DNA from 3 places in the Rhodopseudomonas sp. BAL398 genome. Region 1 is predicted to be linked to each of the others. Evidence: predicted binding sites of a transcription regulator. Region 1 holds the regulator's gene; each other region holds the start of a gene.

Region 1 (4,209 bases):
ATGGCGATCCGTCGCGGCGAATATGACTATCTGCTGCCCAGCGTGCTCGGTGACGAATTGCTGCTCAGCACCTGGATCACGCGCAGCGACGGCCGGCTGATCATGGAACGGCGGTTTCAAATGATCCGGCCGCGCGATCGCGCCACGGTGATGCGCGGCCGCTGGGAATTGGTCTGCATCGAGATCAGCAGCGGCAAGCCGCGTCGGCTGCCGCCGGCGTTCAACGACATCTATCTGCCAGCGATGGTCGCGGTGCCGCCCACGGACCATGCGCCTGACTGAGTGTCCGATCGGCCGCAGCGCGGCTGGCGTCCTGGTATCAAGCCCCCCTGTTATGGGGTCGGCAGACGCTGGCAATCCATCGAATAGACCAATTCGCCCTTGGCGGTGCGTCCGATCGGCTGGCACGGGGCTTGGCCCTGACCGCCGGCACTGGACGTTGCGGCAGGCGCCGTGCCGGCATTCGGCGACGCCGCCACGTCCGCTGGCGCGGCGGCGCTTGCGGCGCGAGGCGCCGCCGCGGGTGCGGCGACAGGCGCCGTCGCGGCGCTGGGCGGCGCGCTGCTTTCCGGCGGGCGATAATCATCGCTGAAGCTCGGCATGGCGCCCTTGCTCCAGTCGTGCCGGATCGAATAGGCGGTGATAAAACCGATCGCCCCGAGGGTGGCGACGATCCGAAACAGCCACTTCGCAAAATTGTCCTGCATCTATGCGCTCCCAATCTTTGCCCGAGAGTTTCAACAGCCGCCGTGACGCTGCTAGAGGGGGCACGCGCCGATCACAATAATGATTTCGTTGGGGATGCGCGACCGCCTCACCATCAGCGCGCGGCGCCTTGCGCAAAGTGCGGCATCGACATAAGCCGGACACCGCGTTACCGCGCCCCACACCATCGTCCCGCAGGCGCGCGAATCCAAACCGGAGACTGACATGGCCCTGATGCCGGTTGCCGACGCCCTGTCGGCGGTGCTCGACGGCGCGCTGCCGCTGCCCGAGGAAAGCGTCGCGCTCGACACCGCGCATCGCCGGGTTCTGGCGCGCGATCTTGCCGCCCTGCGGACCCAGCCGCCACAGCCGATGTCGGCGATGGACGGCTATGCGGTGCGGGCGGCGGATGTCGCCACCGCCGGCGCCAGGCTGCGGGTGATCGGCGAGGTCGCGGCCGGCCGGCCGGCCGATGTGGCACTGCGTGACGGCGAGGCGCTGCGGATCTTCACGGGCGGGGTGATCCCCGCCGGCGCCGACACGGTGGTGATCCAGGAAGACACGCTGCGCGACGGCGACATCGTCACCATCACCGAAGCGGCGCAGCCCGGCCGGCATATCCGCCCGGCCGGAATCGATTTTGAGACGGGCCAGGTGCTGCTGCGCCGCGGAACCAGGCTCAGCGACCGTGATCTATCGCTGGCCGCCGGGATGAACCATCCGATGCTGCCGGTGCATCGGCGCCCATTGGTGGCGATGCTCGCCACCGGCGACGAATTGGTGATGCCGGGCACCGAGCCGGGTCCTGGACAGATCGTCTATTCCAACGGCTATGCGCTGCGGGCATTGGCGCGTGATGAGGGCGCCGAGATCACCGATCTCGGCATCGCCGCCGATACGATGGAGGCCACCACCTCGGCGATCCGGCGGGCACGCGATGCCGGCGCCGATCTGTTGGTCACCACCGGCGGCGCCTCGGCCGGCGACCACGACATGGTCAAACGCGCGCTGGAGGCCGAAGGCGTCGATCTGGCATTCTGGAAGATCGCAATGCGGCCGGGCAAACCGATGATGCATGGCCGGCGCGGGGCGATGGCGGTGATCGGCCTGCCCGGCAATCCGGTGTCGTCCTATGTCTGCGCCTTCCTGTTCATGGTGCCGCTGATCCGGGCGCTGGCGGGACGCCACGAGGTGCACCACGTACCCCAGCCGGCCAAGCTTGGCGGCGACCTTCCCGCCAATGACCAGCGCCAGGACTATGTCCGCGCCCGGCTCGAGATCGACCCGGACGGACAATTGCTGGCGACGCCGGTGCAACGCCAGGATTCCTCGCTGCTGGGCAAGCTCGCCGCGGCGCAGGCCCTGGTGATCCGTTCACCATTCGCCCCGGCGGCCAGCGCCGGTTCGGCCTGTACCATCCTGAAGCTCCCCTTGTAGCAAAAGCTCAAATTGTTACCGGCAAATTATGGGGTTGCAGAACACATATGGAACATATAGTGTTCGTTCATGATTTGTTTCTGGCCGTGCGGTTCTGGCAATCTGCATTTGGGGGCTCTTGTGGCGCCTTGCGGAACATGCGGCGACAGACTGGGGATTGGTCGAGATGCTCACGCGCAAACAATATGAATTGCTGCGATTCATCAACGAGCGGCTGAAGGAAGCCGGCGTCCCCCCCTCGTTCGACGAGATGAAGGATGCGCTGGATTTACGCTCCAAATCCGGCATTCACCGGCTGATCACCGCGCTGGAAGAGCGCGGCTTCATCCGCCGGCTGCCCAATCGCGCCCGCGCCATCGAAGTCATCAAGTTGCCGGAGATGGGCATCAATCCCGGCGGCAACGGCCGTCGCGGCTTCACTCCGAGCGTAATCGAAGGCAATCTGGGCAAGGTTCGCCCCGCCAGCTCCAACCCCGCCGAGGATGATTCCAGCCGCAACGTCTCGGTGCCGGTGATGGGCCGGATCGCCGCCGGCACGCCGATCGAGGCGTTGCAGACCCGCAGCCACACCATCAGCGTGCCGCCCGACATGCTCGGCGCCGGCGAGCACTACGCGCTGGAAGTGCGCGGCGATTCGATGGTCGATGCCGGCATCCTCGACGGCGACATGGCGCTGATCCAGCGCCATGAGAGTGCCGAGACCGGCGACATCGTGGTGGCGCTGATCGACGAGGAGGAAGCCACGCTGAAGCGGTTCCGCCGACGCGGCGCCTCGATCGCGCTGGAGCCAGCCAACGCCTCCTACGAAGTTCGGATCCTGCCGCCGAACCGGGTGCGGATTCAGGGCAAGCTGGTCGGGCTGTATCGTAAATACTGAGGCTGTTCGCGCTCAGTCGGTGTCGCGCTGATCGGTTGGCGCGGGCGTTGCGTCGACCGGCGCCGCGCCCCGCGACGAAGTGCTGATCCGGGCCGTCGTGGCGTTCGGATCGGCCGGCGCCCAGGGCCGATCGGTGCCGCGCGGGCGGACCGCGTCGATTGCCCATCCATCGCCCCCATCGCGGCCGCGCCGCAAGGCCAGCGCGCCGCCGCGGCGCCATTGCTCCGGACCGATCAGCCGCGCCGCGCAATCGTCCGGCGCAGGCAGCGCGCTGACGATCACGGCCGCGCGCGTGCAATCATCGTCCAGCGCCTCCGGGCGCTTCGCCAGCGCCACCAGCGCGCCGTCCGCCAGCGCCGTGACGCAGCCGTCGGCGTCGCAGGATACGTCTTGCGTCAGCGACCCATCGCCGCCCTGGCGCGAATCGCCATCCGCCGCCAGCCATTCCTTGAGCAGGAAGGCGTCGTTGCCGCTCTGCATCAGCCGTAGCCGGCCGTCGGCGCCCCGTACCGCGACTTGCCGGCCGTCATCCGACACCCGCATCGCAGGCTGCGGCTTCAGCAGCGCCCAGCCCGCCGCCACGGCGATCGCCAGCGCACCGGCAAAGCGCAGCGGCGTGCGCAACAGGGCGAGCGCAATCATCCCGATGGTGGCGAGCAGGAGCGCTCCGGTGCCGAACGCCGCGACCCGGCCGATCGCGCCGGGCAGTGCCGCGACCCATTGCGCCACCACGATCATCCAGTCGATGCCGATTTCCATCAGCCGCCAGAACACGCCGTCGAAGCCGAACGGCATCGCCACCAGCCCCAGCAGGCCCGCCGGCATCACCAGGGCCGAGACCACGGGCATTGCCGCCAGATTGGCCAGCACCCCATAGGGGGTGGCGCGGTGGAAGTGAAACGCCGCATAGGGCGTGGTGGCCAGGCCCGCGACCAGCGACGCCAGCGCCAGCATGGCGATCTCGCGGCCGCCCCACAGCGCCGCGCGCGCGGTCGCCGAGTGGTCGGGCGCGGCCAACAGCGCCGGCATCCCAATCTGGACCAGCGCCACCAGCCCCAACGTGGCGGCGAACGACATCTGGAAGCTCGGATGCACCAGGGCTTCCGGCGCGATCAGCAGCACCACTAACGCGGCCACCGCCAGCGTCCGGAAGGTGATGGCGCGGCGATCGACCATCACGGCGATCAGCA
Region 2 (4,209 bases), 1.0 Mb from region 1:
TGCCTCATCGCAGCTGCCCAACCACCGTGTCCCGGGCGCGGTGCAGCACGTAGTGCTGCTCCGCAGAACCGGGACCCCGCTTCGCTGTCAGGCAAAGCGCTTCATTGCCGCCACAGCGGGGCACGCATGTTTCGCAGCGGCACCGGCCATCAAATCAAAATCACCCTGATATCGTTGACATTGGTCAGCGTCGGTCCGCTGAGCAAAAGATCGCCGGTGGCGGCGAAGAATGCGGTGGCGTCGTTATTGGCGAGATGGGCGGCGGGGTCGAGGCCGAGCGAATTGATTTTCGCAAATGTCGCGTCGTCGATGATGGCGCCGGCCGGATCGCTGGCGCTGCCGGCGCCGCCATCGGCGCCGTCGGTGTCGGCGGCCAGCGCGGCGATTCCGGGCGTGTCCTTCAGATGCATCGCCAGCGCCAGCGCATATTCCTGATTGGGGCCGCCGTGGCCGGTGCCACGCACCGTCACCGTTAGCTCGCCGCCCGACATGATCGCCAGCCGCTGGCCGTCGGCGCGCGCCTGCAGCGCGATCCGGGCGTGCGCGGCGGCGACATCGCGGGCCTCGCCTTCGAGATCGGCGCCGAGATCGACGATGGTGTAGCCGGCGTCGCAGGCCAGCTTGATCGCGGCATCGAGCGATTGTCGCGGCCGCGCGATCAGTTCGAACCGCGCGCGGGCGAAGGCGGCGTCGCCGGGCTTGCAGCTTTCATTGCCGGGATCGTCGAGCGCGCGGCGGATCGCGTCGTCGACGTACAATCCGTAATGCGCCACGATGGCGCGGGCATCCTCCAGCGTGGTGGGATCCGGCACGGTCGGGCCGGAGGCGATTGCCGAGGGCTCGTCGCGCGGCACGTCGGAGATCGCCAGGGTGACGATCTCGGCGCGCTGGCCGGCGCGGGCGAGCCGACCGCCCTTGATCCGCGACAGATGTTTGCGCACGGTGTTGACCTCGCCGATCGGCGCGCCGGAGCGCAGCAGCGCCTTCGTCAACTCCTGCTTCTGCGCGAAGGACACGCCCGCGACCGGCGCGATCCAGTTTGCCGAGCCGCCGCCTGACAGCAGCACCAGCAGCAGATCGTCGGCGCCGGCTTCCTGCGCCAGCGCCAGGCTGGCTTCGGCGCCGCGCAATCCGGCCGCATCCGGCACCGGATGGCCGGCCTCGATCACCTCAATACGCCGGGTCGGCACGCGATGGCCATGGCGGGTGGTGGCGATGCCGACCAGCCGCGATGGTTCGAGCCCGAGATCGTCGAGATAATGCCGTTCGGCGGCGGCCGCCATCGCGGCGGCGCCCTTGCCGGCGGCGAGGCAGATCACCCGGCCGCGCGGCGCCGGGGGCAGATGCGGGCCGAGCACATGGTCGGGATGCGCGGCGGCGACGGCGGCGTCGAACATCGCGCGCAGCAATTGGCGTTGGTCAGTCATGGCGCTTTATGCCGGGCTTGGCCGCCGCCAGCAAGCCGCGGGCGATCGCGCGGCGCCGCGCGCCAGGGCGAAGATGTTGATTCAGCTCGGCAAAAAATCTGGCTCGCGATGCCGATTGACTCTGCGGCCGGGGTTAGCTTTATATTAGAACATACCATGAACAAATGAGCCGGAAGCAGGTTCACCCAAACCTGTGACGGCAGACAATTCAAAGGAGCGGCGCATGATGAGCGCACGCCTGAGCGCGCTTGCGGATTTGCGCGGCGATATTGAGCGGATCGAGAGCAACAGCGAGGCGCAGCAGCTGCGCCGGGTGGCGCTGGGCCATGCCGAGGCCGATGCCGCGCTGCAGGGCGGGCTGGCGCGGGGCGCGCTGCACGAGGTGTTCGCCGAGGCCGGCCGGCATGGCGCGGCGGCGACCGGCTTCGTCGCCGGCCTGGCGCGGCGGATCGGCACGCGGCCGCTGCTATGGGTGCGGCAGGATTTCGCCGAGCGCGAATCCGGCGCGCTGTCGCCGAACGGCTTTGGCGAACTCGGTCTCGATCCGCGTCTGCTGGTCACCGTGCACGCGCCCGATGCCGAAGCCGCGCTGCGCGCCGCCGCCGATGCGCTGGCCTGCGACGCGCTGGGCTGCGTGGTGCTCGAGATCTGGGGCGAGAGCCGGCATCTCGATCTGGTCGCCTCGCGCAAGCTGACGCTGGCGGCGCGCGGCTCCGGCGTCACCGGCCTGGTGCTGCGGGTGGCGGCGACGCCGCTGCCGTCCAGCGCCGAGACCCGATGGATCGTGCGCGCGGCGCATTCGCCGCCGCGGCCCGGCACGCCGCCCTGGCAACAGATCTGGGGCGCGCCGGTGCTGGAGACCGCGCTGGTGCGCAATCGTCATGGCCCGAACGGCCGCTGGATCATGGAATGGAAGTGTGATGAGTGCCTTTTCCGTGACGCGCCGGCGCATCCTCAGCCTGTGGCTGCCGCGCCTGCCGACCGACCGCCTGCGGCGGCTGCAATCGCATGGCAACGCCGCGCCGGTTAGCGCGGCGAGCCCTCCGTGGATCGTCGTCGCCAAACACAATAACGCGCTGCAGGTCGTGGCGCTGGATCACGCCGCCTCCGTGATCGGGCTTGCTATCGGCGTGCCGCTCGCCAATGCGCGGGCGATCTGCCCCGAGCTGCAGGTGTTCGACGCCGACGATTCTGCCGATGCGCGCACGCGCGATCATATCGCCGATTGGTGCGACCGCTTCACCCCGCTGGTGGCGCTGGATGGTCCGGACGGCTTGCTGCTCGATATCACCGGCTGCGCCCATCTGTTCGGCGGCGAGGCCGCGCTGCTGCGGATGCTATGCACGGCGCTGACCGCGCAGGGCTTTGCGGTCAGCGCGGCGATCGCCTCGACCTCGGTATGCGCCCGCACCCTTAGCCGCGCGCGTCATGGCCATATCGTCCCCGATGGCGATGAGGCCATGGCGGTGGCGCCGCTGCCGGTGGCGGCGCTCGGCGTCGATGCGGCGATCGTCGGCGGGCTGCGCCGCGCCGGGTTGAAGAGCATCGGCGACGTCGCGTCGCGCGCCCGCCACGAGATCACCGCGCGGTTCGGCGCCGCCTTCACCGCGCGGCTGGAGCAGGCGCTGGGGCAAAGCGAGGCGCCGATCTCGCCGCGCCAGCCGCTGCCGGACTACATCGTGGAAAAACGCTTCGCCGAGCCCATCGCCACCGACGGCGTGATCGTCGCGACGCTGTCTGGTCTGGCGCAGATGCTGGTCGCCGCGATGGACCGCCAGGGCAAGGGCGCGCGGCGCTTGCAGGCCAGTTTCTTCCGCACCGACGGCGCGGTACGCACCATCGCGGTCGACACCGGCCAGCCGGTCACCAAGGCGGCGATGATCGACCGGCTGTTCGCCGAGCGGCTCGCCGCCATCGCCGACCCGCTCGATCCCGGCTTCGGCTTCGATCTGATCCGGCTGTCCGCCAGCCGCACCGAGATCGTGGTGCAGCAGCAAAGCGATCTCGACGCCCATGTGCACGACAATGATGAGCTGGCGGCGTTGCTCGACCGCCTCGCGGCGCGGCTCGGCCCCCGCCGCGTCGTGGTGCATCTGCCGCAGGACACCCACATTCCGGAGCGCGCCGCGCTGGCGCTGTCGGCGCAGCGGCATCTGACCGCCGCCGCGCAGGCGGTGTGGCCGGCGCGCATCGCCGACGAACCGCCGCTGCGGCCGCTGCGGCTGTTCGAACATCCGGAGCCGATCCAGGTGATCGCCGGGGTACCGGACGGCCCGCCGGCGCAATTCCGCTGGCGCCGCGCCCACCACGCGGTGGTGCGCGCCGAAGGCCCCGAGCGCGTCGCGATGGAATGGTGGCGCGCCGACGGCGCGGCGTTGACCCGCGATTACTTCCGCGTCGAGGACGAGACCGGGTTGCGGTTCTGGCTGTATCGCGACGGCCTCTACGGCCGCGAGGTCGAGGCATCCGCCGGCCAGCCGAACTGGTTCATGCACGGGCTGTTCGCATGAGCACTCCCTCAACGTCATTGCGAGGAGCGAAGCGACGAAGCAATCCAGGAGCGTCGTGCACTGAGCCCCTGGATTGCTTCGCTACGCTCGCAATGACGAATTGAACTGCTCATATTTGAGGAGGCTTATATGAGCGCCCCGGCCTATGCGGAGATCGGCGTCACCACCAATTTCTCCTTCCTGCGCGGTGGTTCGCATCCGCAGGACTATGTCCACGAGGCCGCCGTGCTGGGGCTGGCCGCGATCGGCATCGCCGACCGCAACACGCTGGC
Region 3 (4,209 bases), 2.1 Mb from region 1:
GTGGCCAGCGCTGCGTGGCGCTCCCGCGCCGCGGCGACCGGCGCGAACAGGCGGCGATGATGCACGCTGGGGCCGAGCCGGGCCAGCGCCTCGAGATGACCGGGCACGCCATAGCCCTTGTGCTGCTCGAAACCATAGCCCGGACAATCCTGCGCCAAACGGCACATCAGCCGGTCGCGCGACACTTTGGCGATGATCGAGGCCGCGGCGATCGACAGCACCAGGGCGTCGCCGCCGATCACGGCGTCACAATCGCAACTCACCTCGAGCCGGTCGCGGCCGTCGACCAGCACGTGCTGTGGGCGGTCGGGCAGCGCATGGACCGCGCGGGCCAGCGCCCACAGCGAGGCGCGCAAAATATTGTCGCGATCGATTCGCGCCGGGGACGCATAGGCCACCGCGACCGAGGCGGTGACGCAGATCTGCTCGAACAGCGCCTCGCGCTTCTCCGCGGTGAGCCGCTTGGAATCGTCGAGGCCCTTGGGGATGCGCTTGGGATCGAGCACCACGGCGGCGGCCACCACGGGTCCTGCCAACGGGCCGCGCCCGGCCTCGTCGCAGCCGGCCACCGGCCACACCCCGCGCTTGAGCAGCGCCCGTTCGCGCCGAAAGCTCGGCGGCGCCACCGCGATGACGCCCTTGCCGAGCTTGGCCGGCGTTTTGTCCTGATCCCGAATCATGCCGGGATGCTGCGGGCCGGCCGCGGCATCCGCAACCGGAAATTCGCCGCCGTGCCCGTTATTCAGACCCCCGCCATTCGGACAAGAATCGCGTTCCCCGGATGCGGCGCAACGCGCCGCCCTGGCGGCGTGGCGCACTTAGCGGCGCTGAGACGCGTTGCCCGGCAGCGAAGCGGGGTCCCGGTTCTGCGAAGCGGCACTGCATGCCGCATCGCGCCCGGGACACGGGTGCCTATGGTCCTCGCGAAAAATTTGCTTTCAAAACAAGCTGAGCTGCTGGCCGCTGCGTTCCGGCCGGGCAAAATGATCGGTGGTCAGTTTCGAGCGCCGCTTGTTGAGTCCGAGCTTGGCGCAGGCGATTTCGAAGCGGCGGCCGATCATCCAGGCCATCGGCCCGGTGCCCTTCATCCGCGTGCCCCATTGCGAGTCATAATCGCGGCCGTCGCGCATCTCGCGGATCAAAGTGAAGACGTGGCGATAGCGGTCGGGATAATTGGCCATCAGCCATTCGCGGAACAGGTCGCGGACCTCGAGCGGCAGCCGCAGCAGCACATAGCTGGCTTCCTTGACCCCGGCATGGGCCGCGGCGTCGAGAATCCGCTCGATCTCAGCGTCGTTCAGCGCCGGGATCACCGGCGCCACCATCACGGTGGTGGGAATCCCGGCCTGCGCCAATTGCCGCAGTGCCTCCAGCCGCTTGGCCGGCGTCGAGGCGCGCGGCTCCATGCTGCGGGCCAGTTTGGGATCGAGCGAGGTCACCGAGATCGCCACCTTGGCGAGGTTGCGCTTGGCCATCCGGGCCAGAATGTCGATGTCGCGGGTGACCAGCGCCGATTTGGTGACGATGCCGACCGGATGCGACGCCCGCTCCAGCACTTCCAAAATGCCGCGCATGATGTTGCGGTCGCGCTCGATCGGCTGATACGGATCGGTATTGGTGCCGATCGCGATCATTTTCGGCTCGTAATTCTGCGCCGCCAGCTCCTTCTCCAGCAGCGCCGGCGCGTCCGGCCTGGCGAACAGCTTGGATTCGAAATCCAGCCCCGGCGACAGGCCGAGATAGGCATGGGTCGGCCGGGCGAAGCAATAGACGCAGCCATGCTCGCAGCCGCGATAGGGATTGATCGAGCGGTCGAAGCCGATGTCGGGCGAGTCGTTGCGGGTGATCACTTTTCGCGCGGTGTCGAGCGCCACTGTGGTCTTGAACGGCGGCAATTCGTCGAGGCTCTGCCAGCCATCGTCGAACGCCACCCGGGCCTCGGCCTCGAACCGGCCGCTGGCATTGGACTGCGCGCCGCGGCCGCGGCGGCGCTCGCGGTCGATCGCGACCTCGAGCGCCGGAAAGGGTGAAGGCGCACCCGCCGGCTCGGAGGGCGTCGTGACCGGCGGGTGCTTGAGGGCAATGGATGCTCTGCTCATGGTTCGAAGATAGCGAGTCGCGAGAACAAATCAAGAACATAAATTCGCCATTCCACAGCCGGGCCGGCATCGCCGGGCGCTTGGCGCGCAACGACGCCAAAACCCCCGTTGCGCGACAAAACCGGCAATTCCCGGCTGATTTCATCGGGGCAAAGTGATAACGGTGCGGCGGTTCGTCGTGAGAGGATCGCCAGTCGCGATGTTGAGCGTCATCATTCCCACCGAAGGCATCGAACGCGACGCCGTCGCCACGCTGGCGGCGCTGGTGCCCGGAGCCGCGGCCGGCGTGGTCAGCGACGTCGTGTTGGTCGACCGCGGCGGCGGCGATGTGATCGCGCGGGTCGCCGACGTCGCCGGGTGCCATTTTCTCGCCTTCGAGGGTTCGCGCAGCGCGGCGATGGCGGCTGGCGCGCGGCAGTCCCGGTCGCCATGGCTGATGTTTCTGCAAGCCGGCGCGGTGCTGGATTCCGGCTGGATCGAGGAGACCACCCAGTTCATTCAGCGGGTCTCGGCCAGCGGCACGCCGCGCGCCGGGATCTTCCGCTATGCCCGCTCGCCCTACGCCGAAACGAGCTGGCGCGACGGCCTGGCGCTGCTGCGCCGCGCCGTCCTCGGCCCCGGCACCGAGCAGGGCCTGCTGATCGCCCGCGAGCATTATGACCGTCTCGGCGGCCACGACGGCCGCCGCTCCGAGACCCGGCTGCTGCGCCAGCTCGGCCGCTCCTCGCGCACCATGCTGCGCAGCCGTATCGTCGTCGCCTGACTCTGCCGCCCTCGCCTTAAGCCGGACACTGCAAGCCGGATAGCGTGCGCGCCAATACACTTGCCAAAGTCAACCATTTAGTTGATATTGGCAAGTATAGAGGTGAGCCGATGTTGCAGCACGTTTCTGACCCGACCGTCGCGGCGGTCCGCGCCTTCAACCGGTTCTACACCGCCAAGGTCGGCGTGCTGGAACAGCATCTGGTGCACAGTCCCTATTCGCTGACCGAGGCGCGCATCCTGTATGAGCTGGCGCAGCGGGAGCGGCCGACCGCGAAGGCGATCGGCGCCGGGCTCGGGCTCGATCCCGGCTATCTCAGCCGGATCATCCAGAATTTCGACGAAGCCGGCCTGATCGTGCGAGCCGCGTCACCAGCCGACCGCCGGCAATATCTCCTAGCGCTGACCGCCAAGGGCCGCGCCGCCTTGTCCAAGCTGACGCGCGCCATGGAGCAGGAGGTCGCCGCCATGCTACGCGGGCTGGGCGCGGGCGACCGCGCCCAGCTGATTCAGGCAATGGCGACGATCGAGCGGCTGCTTGGCGCGCCGCCGCAGCCGCCAGCCATCACGCTGCGCCCGCCCCGGCCCGGCGATATCGGCTGGGTGGTGCAAAGCCACGGCGCGCTCTACGCCGCCGAATATGGCTTCGACGCCTCGTTCGAGGCGCTGGTGGCGCAGCTGGCTTCGACCTTCCTGGCCTCGTTCGACGCCTCGCGCGAGCGCAGCTGGATCGCCGAGCTCGATGGCGCGCCGGTCGGCTCGGTGTTCCTGGTCCGACACAGCGATCAGATCGCCAAGCTGCGGCTGCTGCTGGTCGATCCGGCCGGCCGCGGCCACGGGCTCGGGCAAAGGCTGGTCGGCGAATGCATCGGCTTTGCCCGGCAATGCGGCTATCGCGGCATCACGCTATGGACCCAGAGCATCCTGATCGCCGCGCGACAGATCTATCGGAACTCAGGCTTTGAACTGGTCGCCACCGAGCCGCATCGCAGTTTCGGTCAGGACCTGGTCGGCGAGACCTGGGAGTTGAAACTGTAATGGCGGCGCGACGCCAGCCTGCGCTGCGCGTCACCGCGGAATTGCTCGCGTTTCACAAGGCCAATGCGAGGCGCCTGCGCGCGGAGGCCTGTGGCGTGGCGCGGCAAGCATTGCGCCGATGGCTGGCGCGTCTGTTTCGCCGCCGCTGAGCGCCGCGTCAGGCGGCGCGATCCGCCGCCAATGCGCCGGCGAATTGCGGATAGGTCTCGGCCAATTCGTCGGTCACCCGACCGCGCAGCAGCGCCAGGGTTTCGGCGTCGGGATCCGGCGTGGTCGGCACCTCGGCCGGCGCGTCATAGTCGAAGCCGGT

What was found. Region 1 encodes LexA, which represses DNA repair genes until DNA is damaged. Its sites were predicted from a motif close to TGTTCNNNNTGTGTTCNG; they were not measured.
Region 2: RBJ75_RS11295 (ImuA family protein) is a predicted target of LexA. The motif match lies at 1,573-1,590, and genes of this name have one in related genera.
Region 3: RBJ75_RS16180 (PA0069 family radical SAM protein) is a predicted target of LexA. The motif match lies at 2,121-2,138, and genes of this name have one in related genera.

Annotation. Positions count from the first base shown of each region.
Region 1 is NZ_CP133111.1:1,314,949-1,319,157, forward strand. Features, by position in the region: gene RBJ75_RS06265 (acyl-CoA thioesterase) at 1-282, shown strand, start outside; gene RBJ75_RS06270 (hypothetical protein) at 333-707, opposite strand; gene glp (gephyrin-like molybdotransferase Glp) at 931-2,142, shown strand; gene lexA (transcriptional repressor LexA) at 2,309-3,019, shown strand; gene RBJ75_RS06285 (ComEC/Rec2 family competence protein) at 3,032-4,209, opposite strand, start outside.
Region 2 is NZ_CP133111.1:2,356,715-2,360,923, reverse strand. Features, by position in the region: gene RBJ75_RS11300 (glycerate kinase) at 150-1,427, opposite strand; gene RBJ75_RS11295 (ImuA family protein) at 1,651-2,457, shown strand; gene RBJ75_RS11290 (Y-family DNA polymerase) at 2,348-3,937, shown strand; gene RBJ75_RS11285 (error-prone DNA polymerase) at 4,067-4,209, shown strand, end outside.
Region 3 is NZ_CP133111.1:3,423,563-3,427,771, forward strand. Features, by position in the region: gene RBJ75_RS16175 (ribonuclease HII) at 1-680, opposite strand, end outside; gene RBJ75_RS16180 (PA0069 family radical SAM protein) at 939-2,099, opposite strand; gene RBJ75_RS16185 (glycosyl transferase) at 2,299-2,862, shown strand; gene RBJ75_RS16190 (helix-turn-helix domain-containing GNAT family N-acetyltransferase) at 2,973-3,899, shown strand; gene RBJ75_RS16195 (hypothetical protein) at 3,899-4,048, shown strand; gene RBJ75_RS16200 (CoA-transferase) at 4,057-4,209, opposite strand, start outside.